DNA from 3 places in the Pseudovibrio sp. Ad46 genome. Region 1 is predicted to be linked to each of the others. Evidence: predicted binding sites of a transcription regulator. Region 1 holds the regulator's gene; each other region holds the start of a gene.
The links. The regulator LexA, encoded in region 1, represses DNA repair genes until DNA is damaged. The targets are predictions, from matches to a motif close to TGTTCNNNNTGTGTTCNG.

Region 1 (5,369 bases):
CTCCGGCATCTCCACCTTCCTCATCGGCGAAAGCCTGATGCGTCAGGAAGATGTGGAAACCGCAACCAAAGCTTTGCTTAAACGCTAAAAATCAACTGCTTGGCAAAAGCAGACACCTGAACAAACTGTGTCCAGAGGCAAGAAAATGTCAGAACTTTCTCCAAAACTCACTCACTTAGATGACAGCGGTGCGGCTCATATGGTCGACATTTCGGAGAAAGAGGTTACCTCACGCATTGCCCGTGCAGGCGGTCAGGTAAAAATGCAGCCTGAAACTCTGGACATGATCCTTTCAGGCAACGCCAAGAAAGGCGACGTGCTCGCAACGGCGCGCATTGCTGGCATCATGGCGGCCAAGAGAACTCACGAGCTGATCCCGTTGTGCCATCCTCTGGCGCTTTCCAAGGTTCAGGTGGACTTCACACCCAATCCTGAACTGCCGGGAATTGAGATCGAAGTCTTCGCAAAGGTATCCGGCCAGACTGGCATCGAGATGGAAGCACTTACAGCCGCCTCCGTTGCCTGCCTGACAATTTACGACATGGCAAAAGCCGTTGACCGTTCTATGGAGATCGGTGAAATCCGGTTGCTGGAGAAGAAGGGCGGCAAGTCCGGTCACTATCTGGCTGAGGAGGATAACTCCCAATGAGCTTGATCAGTATTGAAGAAGCGCTGGACCGCCTCCTGAAAGATGTGAAGCCAACCAACACCGAGCAGCTTCCACTACTTGAAGCTGGAAAACGCATTCTGGCAGAAGATGTTGCCGCAACACGAACGCAGCCTCCATTTTCCGCCTCAGCGATGGATGGATATGCCGTCAAAGCTGCTGATACGGTCGATCCAGAGACTGCCTTGAAAGTTATTGGAGAAATTGCTGCCGGGCATAACTTCGATGGCACGCTGCAAGCCGGAGAAGCTCTGCGCATCTTTACAGGTGCACCTGTTCCAGCAGGCGTCGACGCAATTTTGATGCAGGAAAACGCTCGCCGTGACGGGGATAACCTGTTTTGCGAGGAAGCCGTTTCTATTGGTAAGTTCATCCGCCCAGCAGGCCTCGACTTCAAAGAAGGCCAGACCCTCCTGAAGGCGGGCGCACCACTCGGCTTCCGTGAATTGTCTCTTGCAGGCGCCATGAACCACGCAACCTTGCCAGTGCGCAAAAAGCCAGTCGTTGCGATCCTCGCAAATGGTGATGAACTCGTCGAGCCAGGTCAGATACCAGGTCCGAATCAAATCATAGCGTCCAATCAGGTCGGCATCGCAGAATTCGTCAGAAACTGTGGCGGAACGCCAATGATGCTGGGCATTGCACCAGACCAGCCTGAGGAAATCACGGCACGCGTGAAACAGGCTATTGAAGCAAAAGCCGATGTACTGGTGACACTCGGCGGTGCCTCTGTGGGCGACCACGATCTCATTCAGGACGTACTGGGCGCTGAAGGCATGGAGCTAGGCTTCTGGCGCATCGCCATGCGCCCGGGCAAGCCCCTCATGGCCGGAGCCCTTGGCCCCATGAAAGTCCTCGGCCTTCCTGGCAATCCAGTCTCCAGCCTTGTATGCGCACTCCTCTTCCTTGGCCCGCTTCTGGATAAGATGCTAGGCCGCACGGTCTCTGTGACAAATCAAGGCGTTACCAAAGCCACATTGGCAACTGATTTGCCTGCAAATGATATGCGCCAGGACTACCTGCGCGCTAGCCTGAGTACAGATGAACACGGAGATCTGATAGCAACGCCGTTTGGCAAACAGGACTCTTCCATGCTTGCCTTGCTGACAAAAGCAGATGCCCTGATCATTCGCCCACCACACGCACCAGCTGCAAAGGCAGGTGAAAAAGTGGAGCTGCTCAAGCTACGCTAAATCCAGTCATCAGGAGTGGGCAACCCCTGCCCACTCACCCACCAGAAACCAAATCCCCCAGTTCTAGCAGGGCTTAACCTCAACAAACCCATTGCAGAACACAATGAGAACAGGTAGAGTACGTTCGTGTTTTGTCCTTCCAATCGCAGAAGTTGAAGTCTTTCAGCTTCTTGGAATTACAAAACCGCGATTGGTCAGGAATGGCCGCTCACTTTCAATCAGCGCCTTAGGAGCGAACGGGGATAAAAGATGCTTACACAGAAGCAACACGAGCTTTTGATGTTCATCCATCAACGCTTGAAGGAAGCCGGTGTTCCGCCCTCCTTCGATGAGATGAAGGACGCGCTGGACCTCCGTTCCAAATCCGGCATTCACCGGCTGATCACAGCTCTGGAAGAGCGCGGCTTCATTCGCCGCTTGCCGAACAGAGCTCGTGCACTTGAAATCCTCAAACTGCCAGACTCCATTTCTCCGGGCCTGAAGCCTGCCGCCAAGGAAAAAGGCTTTGCACCTGAGGTGATTGAGGGCTCCCTGAGCAAGAAAGTAGCAACGCCGCCACCTCCACGCGCCACATCACCAGACGAAGTGCCAACGCTGGAAATCCCGGTCATGGGCCGCATTGCTGCAGGCGTCCCAATCGAAGCAATCCAGACACAAAGCCATACCATCGCAATGCCTGCTGATCTGATGGGTCGCGGCGAGCATTATGCGCTGGAAGTCAAAGGCGATTCCATGATCGATGCCGGTATCTTCGATGGAGATACCGTGTTGATCAAACGTGGTGACACGGCTGATAACGGCGAGATTGTTGTGGCGCTGATTGATGAAGAAGAAGCAACCTTGAAGCGCCTGCGCAAAAAAGGCGCCTCAGTCGCGCTGGAAGCGGCCAACCCCGCCTACGAAACTCGCATCTTCGGCCCGGGCCGCGTCCACGTGCAAGGCAAGATGATTGCGCTCTTCCGCCGCTATTAAATCATTGGTTGCCTGAGGCAATTTCGGATTCCAAGGCCTGCGCTGAGCATCATATGCCCAGCGCACTTTTTTTATTCTTTCCCCGCCCTCAGCACCAACAGAAAGCCAGATGTAAGCTGAACCGCGCTCTCCGAAAACCTTCTGGTCAATAACCAGCTCAGCCCGGCAAGCCGGAGGCGCCTGAACCTGCGTGATGACGATGGTGGCAAGATGGCAGTCAGCCTCCAAAACATCAGCCACTTTGGACTGTGCCAACAGGATCGGCGCAGAGCTTATCCTCCCTCCCTCTGCAGGCTGCTGAGGGAATATCTCAATCACACAGCCGCGATCATCACAGGACCGATCTGAAGCCCTCACCTTGTGTTGCTTGAACGAACCCGCCGAAACTCCACCAGCGCGCAACAGGCTGTCAGCAGCAAACGACATACGTGAGGACGTCAGTCGAAACGCACCATCCTGCCCATAATAAGCAATGTGCTTGCCCGCATCCGCAATCATCAGATCAGGCGCCTTGCCACCGGCAAACATCAGGACACTCACCGTAAATGCCGGAAGTGAAAGCCATTTCAGGCGCAGCGGCATCACACACAGTACGACAATCGCTAGGATCACGAGCAGATACCCTGGAGCACTGGAAACCCCGAGACTGGTCAGCCCCTCACTGAGTGAGCTCACCCAGTAAGCAGCTTTCAGCACCAGCGCCAACCCAGCCTCCATCCCTTGCAGAAAGAACGCATCCGCACCAAACGGGATCGCCAACAGACTCAATAACCCAAGGGGCATAACCACAAAAGTCACCAATGGCATAGCAAGAATATTCCCCAGAACTCCATAAGGCGCAACCTGCTCAAAATGCATCGCCGCAACTGGCCCCGTGGCAGCACCTGCAATCAACGAGGTCAACGCACAAGCTAGAATCCACTTTAAGATTACACGACTAATCCTATGAAACCATGAGGTATTCCGTCTTCGCGAACTATCTCGATTACCGAGCAACCAATCCTTCCCAAGCATATAGGCTGAGAGCAAGGCGAGCACTGCAATGAAGGACATCTGAAACCCGGGAGCCAGAACCTCCTCCGGCCTCAGGCTTAAAAGCACAAGGCAAGCCAGCGCCAGACCACGCAGACTGAAGGCCCGCCGACCAAGCAGACCCGCGCATAAAATCATCGCCGCCATCAAAAAAGCCCGCTGCGTTGCCACAGAAGCTCCTGACAAACCAAGATAAACAATCGCCGCAATCAGTGCTGCCACGCTGGCATAAACGTGAATATGTCCTTTCAGCGCAAGCGACTGGCTGAGGGATAGGATCAGGCGGGCACCAAGGAAGACCAGAGAGGTCACAAGTCCCATATGCATGCCGGAGATAGCGAGCACATGAGCAAGCCCTGCATTGCGCAAGGCATCCTTGTCAGCGGTGGCAAGATAGTCTCGCTTGCCCACCAGAAGTGCAACAGCAAACGCACTTTCCGGGCTGTTATCCAACACCCGCCGGATCCGCTGTGCTATCCCACTGCGCACACGCTCTATCCCTTGCAGAAAACTTGTGCCCTCTACCTGTGCCACAACAACCGGTTTGGAAAGCGCATAGCCGACCGCACCAATCCCACTGAAAAACGCAGTTCGGGCAAAGTCATACCCACCGGGGCGCACCGCACCTCCCGGCGGCAACAACCGAGCCTTCAGCTGCATCCTGTCCCCCATCACGGGTGCCTCTTTCATCCCCTTGATGCTAATCCGGATGCGATAAGAAAGAAGAGTTACGCCCTTCTGCGAAAGTGTTGTCACATCTGCAAAAATGACGGAGTAAGCCCCTTTGCCAGAATGCTTCACTCCAGCAACCACACCCTCCACTTTGCGTGTAACCGGGCGCTCCAGCGGGTCACCGCGCGCATACTCCACGCGCAAATCAGCAAGGAAGAACCCGGCAGTAAAGAACAAAAGCGCGGTCAGCCCAACCGTCAATCGCCCACCTCTCCAACGGTGAAAAACAAATAATCCCAATAAGATAAAAGGAGTTCCGCTTAAAACACTGTAAGGCTCGGCGGGGAGTGAGAAATAAACCAGCACACCAGCTAAATGGCAGAGCGCATACCAGAGGATGCCATGCCCCTTGTTCCAATCCTGCACGAGAGCAGAGCGGGCATAACTCATGACAGCTGGCCAATCCGGCCTCAGCACGAAACCCAGCAGCTCACGTATCTTTTGGACCACATCACGAAGCCTAAGGCGCTGTTTCTCTTCAACAAAACGCGTGCTTGCGTTGCTATGTGCGTTTTTTGCATTGGTTTGCGTTTTTGTGCGTTGCTGTGTGGCTCGTCCAGCAAGCGCCGTATCGGTCTCAAACAGCACAGAAGAAAACTTATCCTCCTCAAGGCAAAGCTCACCTATTCTGGGAGCACAGCCACCAGATTGCGTCTTGTCTGAGGATGATTGCCCCTCGCGCACCCTTAAGTCCCTTTCTGCCACTTGGGAACTTTTCAATGCTATGGTACACAGCCCGCAGAGGTACGGCGCCCCGCCGTAATTACCCCAAA
Region 2 (5,369 bases), on a different contig from region 1:
ACACTATCTGCAGGTAGCTCATCAAGAAACCGCGAAGGAATGCAGGACTGCCACGAGCCATGAATGCGGCGGTTAGAGGTAAACCACACTTTCACACGCTTGCGGCCACGGGTAAGACCCACATAGGCAAGGCGCCGTTCCTCTTCCAGACCAGCTTGTCCGGTTTCATCCAATGCCCGCTGGTTCGGGAACACACCCTCTTCCCAACCGGGAAGAAAAACACTATCAAATTCAAGGCCTTTTGCAGAATGGAGCGTCATAATCGAGACCGCATCCTCTTCCGCATCGCTGTCTTTATCCATCACCAGCGAGATGTGCTCAAGGAACCCAGCCATGCTCTCAAACTCTTCCATCGAGCGGATAAGTTCTTTCAGGTTGTCCAAACGCCCCGGCGCTTCAGCCGACCGATCCTGACGCCACATCTGGGTGTAACCACTCTCATCAAGAATGATCTCCGCCAGCTCCGTATGGCTCATGGTCTCAACCTGATTACGCCAGTTCTCCAACATGCCAAGAACATCCGCGAGCGCAGCACGAGCTTTCGGACGCAGCTCATTGGTCTGCACCAACTCTTCCGCAGCGATCATCAGCGGAATAGCGCGTTCTCGCGCATAAGCATGCACAATCTTCAGCGTCGCTTCACCAAGCCCGCGCTTCGGCGTATTCACGATACGCTCAAAAGCCAGATCGTCTGACGTCTGCATCACACAACGGAAATAAGCCAATGCATCGCGGATCTCCATACGCTCATAAAAGCGCGGGCCTCCAATGACACGATAGTTCAAACCGAGCGTAACGAACCGGTCTTCAAACTCGCGCATCTGGAAGGACGCACGCACCAAAATGGCCATTTCATTCAGAGAATGCCCATGGTTTTGAAGGGCTTCAATCTCATCACCAATGGAGCGGGCTTCCTCTTGAGAATCCCAGGCCGAGGTAACCTGCACCTTCTCTTCTTCGTCAGAACCCATCTGGTCAGTGAAAAGGGTTTTACCAAGACGGCCCTGATTGTGCGCAATCAGATGAGAAGCCGCAGATAGGATGTGACTGGTCGAGCGATAGTTCCGCTCAAGACGAACCACAACAGCACCCGGGAAATCCTGCTCAAATCTCAGGATGTTATCAACCTCAGCACCACGCCAGCCATAAATGGACTGGTCATCATCGCCAACACAGGCCACGTTCGGATTGCCCTGCGCCAGCAGACGCAACCACATGTACTGCGCGATGTTGGTATCCTGATACTCATCCACCAGCATGTAACGGAAGCGATGCTGGAAGCTCTTCAGAACGTCATCATGCTCTTTGAAGATCGTGATGCAATGCAGCAGCAAATCACCAAAATCACAGGCATTCAGGATCTTAAGTCGTTCCTGATAGGTCTCATAAAGCTTGCGCCCCAAGCCATTAGCAAAGGCCTGTGCGTCACCAGCTGAAATCTGAGAGGGTGTAAGCCCGCGGTTCTTCCAGCTGTCCAGCAGCCCGGCAAATGTCTTTGCAGTCCAACGTTTTTCGTCCAGTCCTTCCGCTTGAATGATCTGCTTGATCAAACGAACCTGATCGTCCGTATCCAGAATTGAGAAGGACGACTTCAATCCAACAAGCTCAGCATGGCGGCGCAAAATCTTCACGCAGATGGCGTGGAACGTGCCGAGCCAGGCCATGCCTTCAACGCCATCACCAATGTAAGCGCCAATGCGCGTTTTCATCTCGCGGGCAGCTTTGTTGGTGAAAGTCACAGAAAGGATCTGCCCCGGAGTGGCATGACCCGTTGCCAGAATATGTGCAATACGCGTTGTCAGAACACGTGTCTTACCAGTGCCAGCACCTGCAAGAACGAGCACTGGTCCGTTGATCGTCTCAACAGCAAGTCGTTGTTCTGCATTCAATCCTTCCATGTAGGCTGGGGCGTTGGTTTGCCGTGCAGCCATGGCCCTCGCTGCGATACCACCTGCCTTGGGCTGTGGTGCAGCCAGAGGATCAGCAGGGTGAGCAGGTATTCCGCGATGAAGTGGGCCAGAAGAGTTTGCCATTGAGCTCGTTAGATCCTTTGAACGCATACCCCTCTCAAATCAGAGGGAGAATCTCCAATACTTAACGAGGAACAATATAGCAACAACATTGAAGAAGCGAGGCATCAGCAAAGAGATACACATCGTTTTGTAGGGCAAGGCATCTTCACTCAGTAACTCTTGCCTCACGCCAGCTTTGCTCTGTGATGTTTTATCAAGCTTGTTCTGAGTTACTTGAAATCCGGGAGGCCCTTTAGTGTTTTAAAGAGGAAGTATGCGTATACCTGCCAACGAGAATAACTCAGCTTAGCAATGGGAATATCTTCACTTCCGAAAGACAAACAACACTGTAACAACCTGAAAGAAAAACTATGAATACTGGTAAGTTACACATGACACGCCGAAACGCCCTCATTGGCATCTCCGGCTCTTTACTGGCAGCACCTGCTCTGGTTTCCTCCGCCCAGGCCAACCACCACGGCTCCACCGATTACACCAACAAGACGCTGACAATCAGCCCCTTTTCACTTGCCATCAGTGAAATGGCGACAATGAAGGCCAGCAATCCATTGGTGCGCCAGTTTGCAGAGCTGGAAAGCGAAGAACAAACTGCGGTCTCAAAAGTGATTGAATCCACAGGCGCCACACCTCCCCCGCGTCCCGCCGCTCTGGAAGACATCTACAAGAAGCTGGAGGCCGAAAACGGTGAGGACTTTGACCGTCTGTACATCTCCGCTGAAATCACTGGTCATGAGGACTTGCTGAAGGTTCAATCACCGGAATCCGGTAAAAAACCTGTGAACGTGGATGTGGCTACAGCAACCATTCTGGTCGCTTTCATTCATACCCATCTGGCGATGCTGGCAGAGATCCGCAAGCAAATCGGCTAGGCAACTCCTTCAAACATCTCAGAAAACACCAGTGGTGCGCTCCGGCCCCACTGGTGTTTTCCTGTCAAATTCAGCCAACCCAACGATCACATCTTCAAATTTGGCTCAATTATCGCTGTCTCCCGAGAGATCTTGCTAAGATTTCCTGCCCACTCTCTTAGCCAAGGATGTTGCTTCTGGAGAACATCTGACCGCAACTGGAATGGAGCTTGAGATATGCCGAAGGTCATTTGCAGATATAAGAACTACGATGATTTCTATAAAAACCGCACAAGCATCTGGGCTGAAATCAGACGTCGGATGAACATCCACGCGACGGACACTGCAAGCTTCGACAAACTCATTTTCCAGGGCAAGGCAGCCATCCGACTGACCTACGACAATCATGTTGAAGACGCACCGGATATGAAGAAAGCCAGAACGAACATTGCCGCACTTGAAAAAGAGAAAGCAAGAACCTTCCGTTTTGTTCAGGCCTCAAAGTCACTGGAAGAGGATATCTCGACAAAACACAAAATGCTCAAAGTGCTCGAAAGCCAGCTGAAGCAGCAGGAAAAAGACCCCAAAACTGATCCCAACTATCGCGATACAGCGAAAGAGCTCAAAAAGCTGCTCAAGCTCCAGCCTGCAGTCAAAAAGAAGATCCAGGAATACGACAGTGCTCTGAAAGCACTTGAAAAAGCTGAAGCAGACTACGACCCACTGAAAAAGCAGATCGAGAAAACCATCCCCATGAGCGTGCAGACAGATGGCAAGAACATGATGCTCTATATCGGCGGACGCGCCGAAGCATCTGTCCGCCTAAGAGCAACACTGGCGCAGAAGTAGGCTCGCCGCAAGTCTACCAATGCAGCGAGAGGAGCCTAGCAACTCCCTCGCTCTCTTCTTATTGATCGCCGACCAACTCGAACCAGTCATCCTCTGAAATGACCTGAACACCAAGGCTTTGCGCTTTGGTGAGTTTGGACCCGGCTTTAGGACCCGCGATCACCAGATCAGTTTTCTTGGAAACAGAACCAGACACTTTCGCACCCAAACTTTCCGCACGTGCCTTCGCCTCATCCCGGCTCATGCGCTCCAAACTACCTGTAAACACAAGTGTTTTTCCAGCAACGGGACTGTCAGAGCTATCAGCAACAACCACATCAAGCGGGGTGATCTGATCAATCAACGCAGCAAGCGCGTCGCGGTTATGTTCCTCTGCAAAGAACACGACCAGAGCATTGGCAACCGTACCGCCAATTCCGTCAATGTCATTGAGTTCACGGTAAGCTTCTGAAGTTGCATCAGTTGCTGCAATCATGGCATCAGAAAAAGCACTCCAGGAAGAGTACGCCCGAGCCAGCAGCTTGGCATTTCCCTCTCCAACATGACGAATACCAAGCCCGAAAATCAAACGGTTCAGTTCAATTTGCCGTTTGCTATCAATAGCTTCAAACAGCTTGCGCGCAGAAACAGCACCAAACCCCTCACGAGACCGCAGTTTGTTGAGCGAGCTCTTGTCCCGTTCCGCTAATGTGAAGATGTCCGCTGGTGTGCGGATCCCACCTTTATCCATGTCATATTCGTAAAACGCTTCCACCTGCTTCTCGCCCAGTCCTTCAATATCGAAGGCATTACGGGAAACGAAATGCTTAAGCTTCTCAATCGCTTGCGCTGGGCAAATCAATCCACCTGTACAACGGCGAATAGCATCAACCTTGCCAGAGTTCGGATTGACTTCGCGAACGGCATGAGAACCACAGGCCGGACAGTTCACGGGATACTCGAACGGAGCTGCATCTTCAGCCCGCTTACCCAAGTCCACATCCACGATTTGTGGGATAACGTCACCAGCACGCTGGATAATCACCGTATCACCAACACGGATGTCCTTGCCATCTCGGATGGGTTCACCATCCTGACCAATGCCTTTGATGTAGTCTTCATTGTGAAGAGAGGCATTAGAGACCACAACACCGCCAACCGTGACAGGTTCTAGCTTTGCAACCGGAGCCAGAGCACCCGTTCGTCCCACCTGAATTTCAATGGCATTGAGCGTTGTAAACGCGCGTTCTGCTGGAAATTTATGAGCAATCGCCCAACGCGGTGAGCGCGATACAAAGCCAAGGCGCCCCTGCAGATCCAGCCGATCCACCTTGTAAACCACGCCGTCAATATCATAGCCAAGACCGGAGCGATCCTCCTCAATCCCATGATAGACGCGCAACAGTTCCTCAGCGCTCTCGCAACGCTTCATCAGCGGGTTGATCTGGAAACCCCATTTGCCAAACAGTTCCACCATGCCCATCTGCGTATCAGCAGGAACTTCACTCATATCGCCCCAGGCATAGGCGAAGAACTTGAGCGGACGTGTCTTGGTGATCTCAGAATTCAGCTGGCGCAATGATCCTGCCGCTGCATTGCGCGGGTTGGCAAACACCTTGCCACCATTGGCTTCCATTCGGGCGTTTAACGCCGCAAAGTC
Region 3 (5,369 bases), on a different contig from region 1:
TGACCCTTTTTAAAGTTGTCCAGCATGGTCATGCGAGAGCGCTGGTCCATGTCACCGTGAAGTGCACCAACAGAAAACTCATGACGCACAAGTGAACGGAAGAGGGTAGCTACATCGCGTTTGCGGTTACAGAACACGATCGCATTCTGCAGATCTTCAGCACCTTCGATCAGCTCGCGCAATTTCGCGCGCTTCTCGTAGTCTTCCGCATCAGCCGCCGCAATGCGCTGCGTCACAGTATCCGCTGTTGTAGAAGCTTTCGCCACTTCCACCTTTGCTGGGTTCTGCAAGAACGTGTCAGTCAAACGCTGAATCTCAGTCGGCATAGTTGCTGAGAAGAACAGGGTCTGACGCGTAAACGGGATAAGCTTACAGATGCGCTCGATGTCTGGAATAAAGCCCATGTCCAGCATGCGGTCGGCTTCATCGATCACGAGGATATCAACGCCTTGCAACAGCAGCTTACCGCGCTCGAAATGATCAAGCAGGCGGCCAGGTGTTGCGATCAGAACATCAGCGCCACGCTCAAGCTTGCGGTCCTGCTCAGCAAAGGAAACACCGCCGATCAGCAGTGCGACGTTCAGCTTGTGATTGACGCCATATCGATTGAAGTTGTCTTCTACCTGCGCTGCAAGCTCACGGGTCGGCTCAAGAATAAGAGTTCTTGGCATCCGGGCGCGCGCACGGCCTTTTTCCAGAAGAGTAATCATCGGCAGCGTAAAGCTTGCCGTTTTCCCGGTTCCAGTTTGAGCAATCCCGAGGACATCTCTACGTTCGAGAACGTAAGGGATGGCGCCTGCCTGAATGGCAGTCGGTTCTGTATAGCCAGAGGCTTCTACAGCGGCGAGAACTTTCTCACTAAGTCCGAGAGTGGAAAACGACATATTTCATGTTCTTTACGATAATTGAGGAGAGAAGCTGGAAGCCGTATGAGTTACAGGTTTCTCCAACCAGTTTGGCGGAACACTACATTTCTAAGCAGCGTTGTCAATAAATTCTGCGGTATAACCGATATATTCCTTCAAGTTATGCCAAGGTTGCCGAGTTATAACCTACGCAAAACTCAGCAACTATTCAGAATTAAGTGTCTTTTAAATATCCAGATCAGTCGCGAACTCTGCTCGTTCCTGAATAAAGTTGAAGCGCGCCTCAGGTTTATTGCCCATCAGCTGCTCAACCGCATTGCGGGTTTCACTCACTTCATCCTCGCCAACAACCACTTTAAGCAGCGTCCGACGCTTCGGATCCATGGTGGTTTCCTTCAGCTGAGCAGGCAACATCTCACCAAGGCCCTTAAAGCGGCCAATTTCGATCTTGCCATTTTTCTTGAAGCTGGTTTTCAAAAGCTGCTCACGATGTTCGTCATCCCGGGCATAAAGCGTCTTACCACCCTGACTGATCCGGTACAGCGGAGGAACAGCAAGGTAGAGGTGACCGTTATTGACTAGATCCGGCATCTCTTTATAGAAGAATGTGATGAGAAGGGCTGCGATATGCGCCCCATCAACGTCCGCATCAGTCATGATGACAATGCGCTCATAGCGCAGATCTTTGTCATCGTAGTTAGATCGCGTCCCACACCCAAGTGCCTGAATGAGATCTGACAGCAATTGGTTTGCGACCAGCTTGTCCCGGCCAGCGTTCGCAACGTTCAGGATCTTACCACGCAATGGCAAAACGGCTTGTGTTGCACGATTACGAGCCTGTTTCGCTGAACCACCCGCGGAATCACCCTCCACGATAAACAGTTCAGTGCCATCAGATTTGCTTGTAGAGCAATCTGCGAGCTTGCCGGGCAGACGAAGGCGACGAACTGCAGTTTTACGCGCGACGTCCTTCTCCTGGCGACGCTTCAAGCGCTCTTCAGCACGATCAACCACCCACTCAAGCAGTTTGTTTGCCTGATTAGGAGAAGCGGTCAGCCAGTGGTCAAACGCATCGCGGACAGCATTTTCAGCGATGCGAGTTGCTTCATTTGTGGCCAGCTTGTCTTTTGTCTGACCAACAAACTCGGGCTCGCGCACGAACACGGAAAGCATACCAGCTGCTGACGTTAAAACGTCGTCACCCGTAATAATGGAAGCCTTCTTGTTGCCAATCAGCTCGCCATACGCCTTCAGACCGCGGAGCAGGGCATAGCGCAGGCCCGTTTCATGCGTCCCACCTTCTGGTGTTGGAACAGTGTTACAATAAGAGTTGACGAACCCGTCGCCAGCAAACCAGGCAACAGCCCATTCAACTGAGCCATGCTTACCTGTCGCCTGTGTGCGGCCTGCAAAAACTTCGTCAGTAACACGGCGCTCTTTACCAAGAGCCTCTTCCAGGTAATCCTTCAGGCCGCCAGGGAAATGGAAAGTCGCAGTCTCAGGCACTCCATTGGCTTCATCAGCAAGAGCCTTGGCACAGCGCCAACGAATCTCCACACCGCCAAACAGGTAGGCCTTAGAACGCGCCATCTTCATCAAACGGGCAGGTTTAAACTTGAGCGTCTTGCCGAATATTTCCGCATCCGGCTTAAACCGCACCATGGTGCCACGGCGGTTGTGAACATCACCAACCAGCTCAAGGCCGCCATCAGCAAGGCCACGACGGAACGTCTGGCGATACAGCTTGCGGTTACGCGCAACCTCAACAACCAGCTCCTCAGAAAGCGCGTTGACAACGGAAATCCCCACACCATGCAGACCACCAGAGGTCTCATAGACTTTACTGTCAAACTTACCGCCGGCATGCAGGGTCGTCATAATGACTTCCAGCGCGGACTTGTCTTTATATTTAGGATGCGGATCAATCGGGATACCGCGGCCATTATCAGTAATGGTCAGGTAGCCATCATCGCCCAGAGAGACATCAATCCAGCTGGCGTGGCCTGCAACGGCCTCATCCATGGAGTTGTCAATCACTTCAGCGAACAGGTGGTGCAGCGCCTTTTCATCCGTGCCGCCAATATACATTCCCGGGCGGCGACGCACAGGCTCCAGACCTTCAAGCACTTCAATGTCAGCTGCTGTGTAATCACCCTCAGCGCCGATAGGAGCGGCCTTGCCTGCGGATGATGGCTTTGCAGGTGAGGACGGTGCGCTTGCGGCTGGTGCTTGTTTCTTCTCAGTGCTGCCAGAAGAGGATGTCAGCTCATCCATGCTTTTGGTAACATCTGCAAACAGATCATCAGGCGTGCTCATCGTACCTCTTTGGTCTTGCGCTTAAATAGTCTCGAATCAAACGGCAGTCTTGCAGGACTGAGAGAAAAGGGCAAAGATCTGCCGGAGTTCTACTCTTGTTCCTTGTGGGTAAGCGCCAGACATACGCCTTTTCGCTTACCTGAATGTGCCGAACCCCACCAAAAGCGGGCATCTGATGCCATATGCGCCATTCGCGGCGAAAATACAAATAGCATTTGTGATTGCCCCAAGGCCTGTGATCAAAACTTTACACCGGACATACACACGGCAGTTACGTCATCTGCTGCAGATTGTTGCGAGCATGCAACAGCATTTTGCGCTGACCCGAATGGTGGAAACTGACACTGGTTCATGAATGGCAAATTGGATAGTTTGCCTTGTCCATGTTTGAGAGATGGTCGAACTGTGTAGGATTTTTGTCAATCAGATAGAAAGCTAGGCATTTGTAAGATCATTTGTGACAATTTGAAGGTATGTCACCTTTGGAAACAAAATTGACATTTTTTCCTTTCATAGCCTGATCACACAGCGACGGTATGAAAAGATAAGAAGTCAGAACCACTGACAAGTAGGCAGTGGTCAAGTGAGGCACTTTGATAAAAGCTCTGTTTAAAGATGAAATGGGAACGCACCACAATGCGTTGACGCGTCTTGTAACAAGCTTGAGCTTCGCCTCGGTTCTTACTCTTCTCGCACTCAACAGTGCACATGCTCTGGATACCAACAAAAGTGCAAGTGCAATGGCTGCCGTCAATCAGATGGCAAATGTCACACCTCAGCAAGCCTTGAGGGAAGGGGCCCGCGCTTACTATTCCGGTGAAAAAGACAAGGCACTCTCTCCACTTCGCTACGCTGCTGAAAACGGACAGGCTATGGCAGCCTGGAAGCTCGGCAGGATGTACGCGCAAGGAGACGGTGTGCCAGAAGATGATCTTCAGGCGTTCCAGTATTTTTCCCAGGTCGTGCGCGAATATTCTTCCGATGGCCCCAAAGCACGCTCAGCCCCATTTGTCGCAAGCGCTCTTGTTGAACTGGGCCGCTACTTCCTGACAGGTATTGGCGACAGCCCGGTTAAACAGAACACGCACAAAGCACGTGAGGTGTTCACCTACGCTGCCTCCTACTTTGGCGATGCGGATGCGCAGTACAATCTCGGCATCATGTATCTCAACGATAAGCTGCCAGATTATGACCGCCGATTGGCTGCACGTTGGTTGAAGCTCGCAGCCGTAAAAGGCCATGTCGGAGCGCAGGCCAAATTTGGTGAACTGCTGTACTTTACAGAAGAACTGACAACCGCACGCATGACAGGCCTCAAATGGATGACCCTGGCACGCCGGCAAGTGGTTGGCGGTGATAATGATGCATGGATCGTCTCTCTCCACGAGAAGGCATTTTCTCTCGCCTCAGAAAAAGAGCGTCGCAATTCTGCTGAATGGGCAGATGCATGGCTGGTTAAGCGCGGCCACGTGATTGCTTCAAGCAACTAATCCACTCTCTTCTGATTTTCTTTTAAAATATGACTTGACCACTCAGGTTATTTCTGCGATTTAAAACATGAGTTCAATATTCAAGTTTTGTTATTGACCTCTGTTTGGCGATTGTAGACCCCGATTGCGGGTCTCTGGAATGTACTTGGGGTGAGCCTTTTGCGCTCACCCTCTTTTTTTGCCTGCATGTCGCAGAAAAGCTAAAATTTTCACAGTCTTCACGCACATTGTTTAAGCCTCTGAAATTTCAGTCTTTTCAACAGCAGGATGCAGTTTTTGAAATTTTCTCGCATGATTTGGGAAAAACTATAAAACACGCTTGCCAAGCTTTAAAACTCTGCCTATATACCTGCCTCAACAAGACGCCGCGGGGCGTCACGTTGATGAGATCGGAGCATAGCGCAGCCTGGTAGCGCATCTGGTTTGGGACCAGAGGGTCGCAGGTTCGAATCCTGCTGCTCCGACCATTCATCAACACGAAGATAGATCGGAGCATAGCGCAGCCTGGTAGCGCATCTGGTTTGGGACCAGAGGGTCGCAGGTTCGAATCCTGCTGCTCCGACCATCTATCGACCCGAAGATTAGTTCGGAGCATAGCGCAGCCTGGTAGCGCATCTGGTTTGGGACCAGAGGGTCGCAGGTTCGAATCCTGCTGCTCCGACCATCTTCCCTTCTTCTTCCCCTAAATTTCATAATT

Region 2: PsAD46_RS23665 (UvrD-helicase domain-containing protein) is a predicted target of LexA. The motif match lies at 2,101-2,118, and genes of this name have one in related genera.
Region 3: parE (DNA topoisomerase IV subunit B) is a predicted target of LexA. The motif match lies at 3,268-3,285, and genes of this name have one in related genera.

Annotation. Positions count from the first base shown of each region.
Region 1 is NZ_LMCG01000071.1:60,159-65,527, forward strand. It holds gene trpC (indole-3-glycerol phosphate synthase TrpC) at 1-88, shown strand, start outside; gene moaC (cyclic pyranopterin monophosphate synthase MoaC) at 146-649, shown strand; gene glp (gephyrin-like molybdotransferase Glp) at 646-1,860, shown strand; gene lexA (transcriptional repressor LexA) at 2,110-2,832, shown strand; gene PsAD46_RS18800 (ComEC/Rec2 family competence protein) at 2,728-5,280, opposite strand.
Region 2 is NZ_LMCG01000080.1:59,024-64,392, forward strand. It holds gene PsAD46_RS23665 (UvrD-helicase domain-containing protein) at 1-2,033, opposite strand, end outside; gene PsAD46_RS23670 (DUF4142 domain-containing protein) at 2,405-2,902, shown strand; gene PsAD46_RS23675 (hypothetical protein) at 3,119-3,730, shown strand; gene ligA (NAD-dependent DNA ligase LigA) at 3,789-5,369, opposite strand, start outside.
Region 3 is NZ_LMCG01000050.1:394,155-399,523, forward strand. It holds gene PsAD46_RS16205 (DEAD/DEAH box helicase) at 1-884, opposite strand, end outside; gene parE (DNA topoisomerase IV subunit B) at 1,092-3,182, opposite strand; gene PsAD46_RS16215 (tetratricopeptide repeat protein) at 3,776-4,672, shown strand; tRNA gene PsAD46_RS16220 (tRNA-Pro) at 5,063-5,139, shown strand; tRNA gene PsAD46_RS16225 (tRNA-Pro) at 5,161-5,237, shown strand; tRNA gene PsAD46_RS16230 (tRNA-Pro) at 5,260-5,336, shown strand.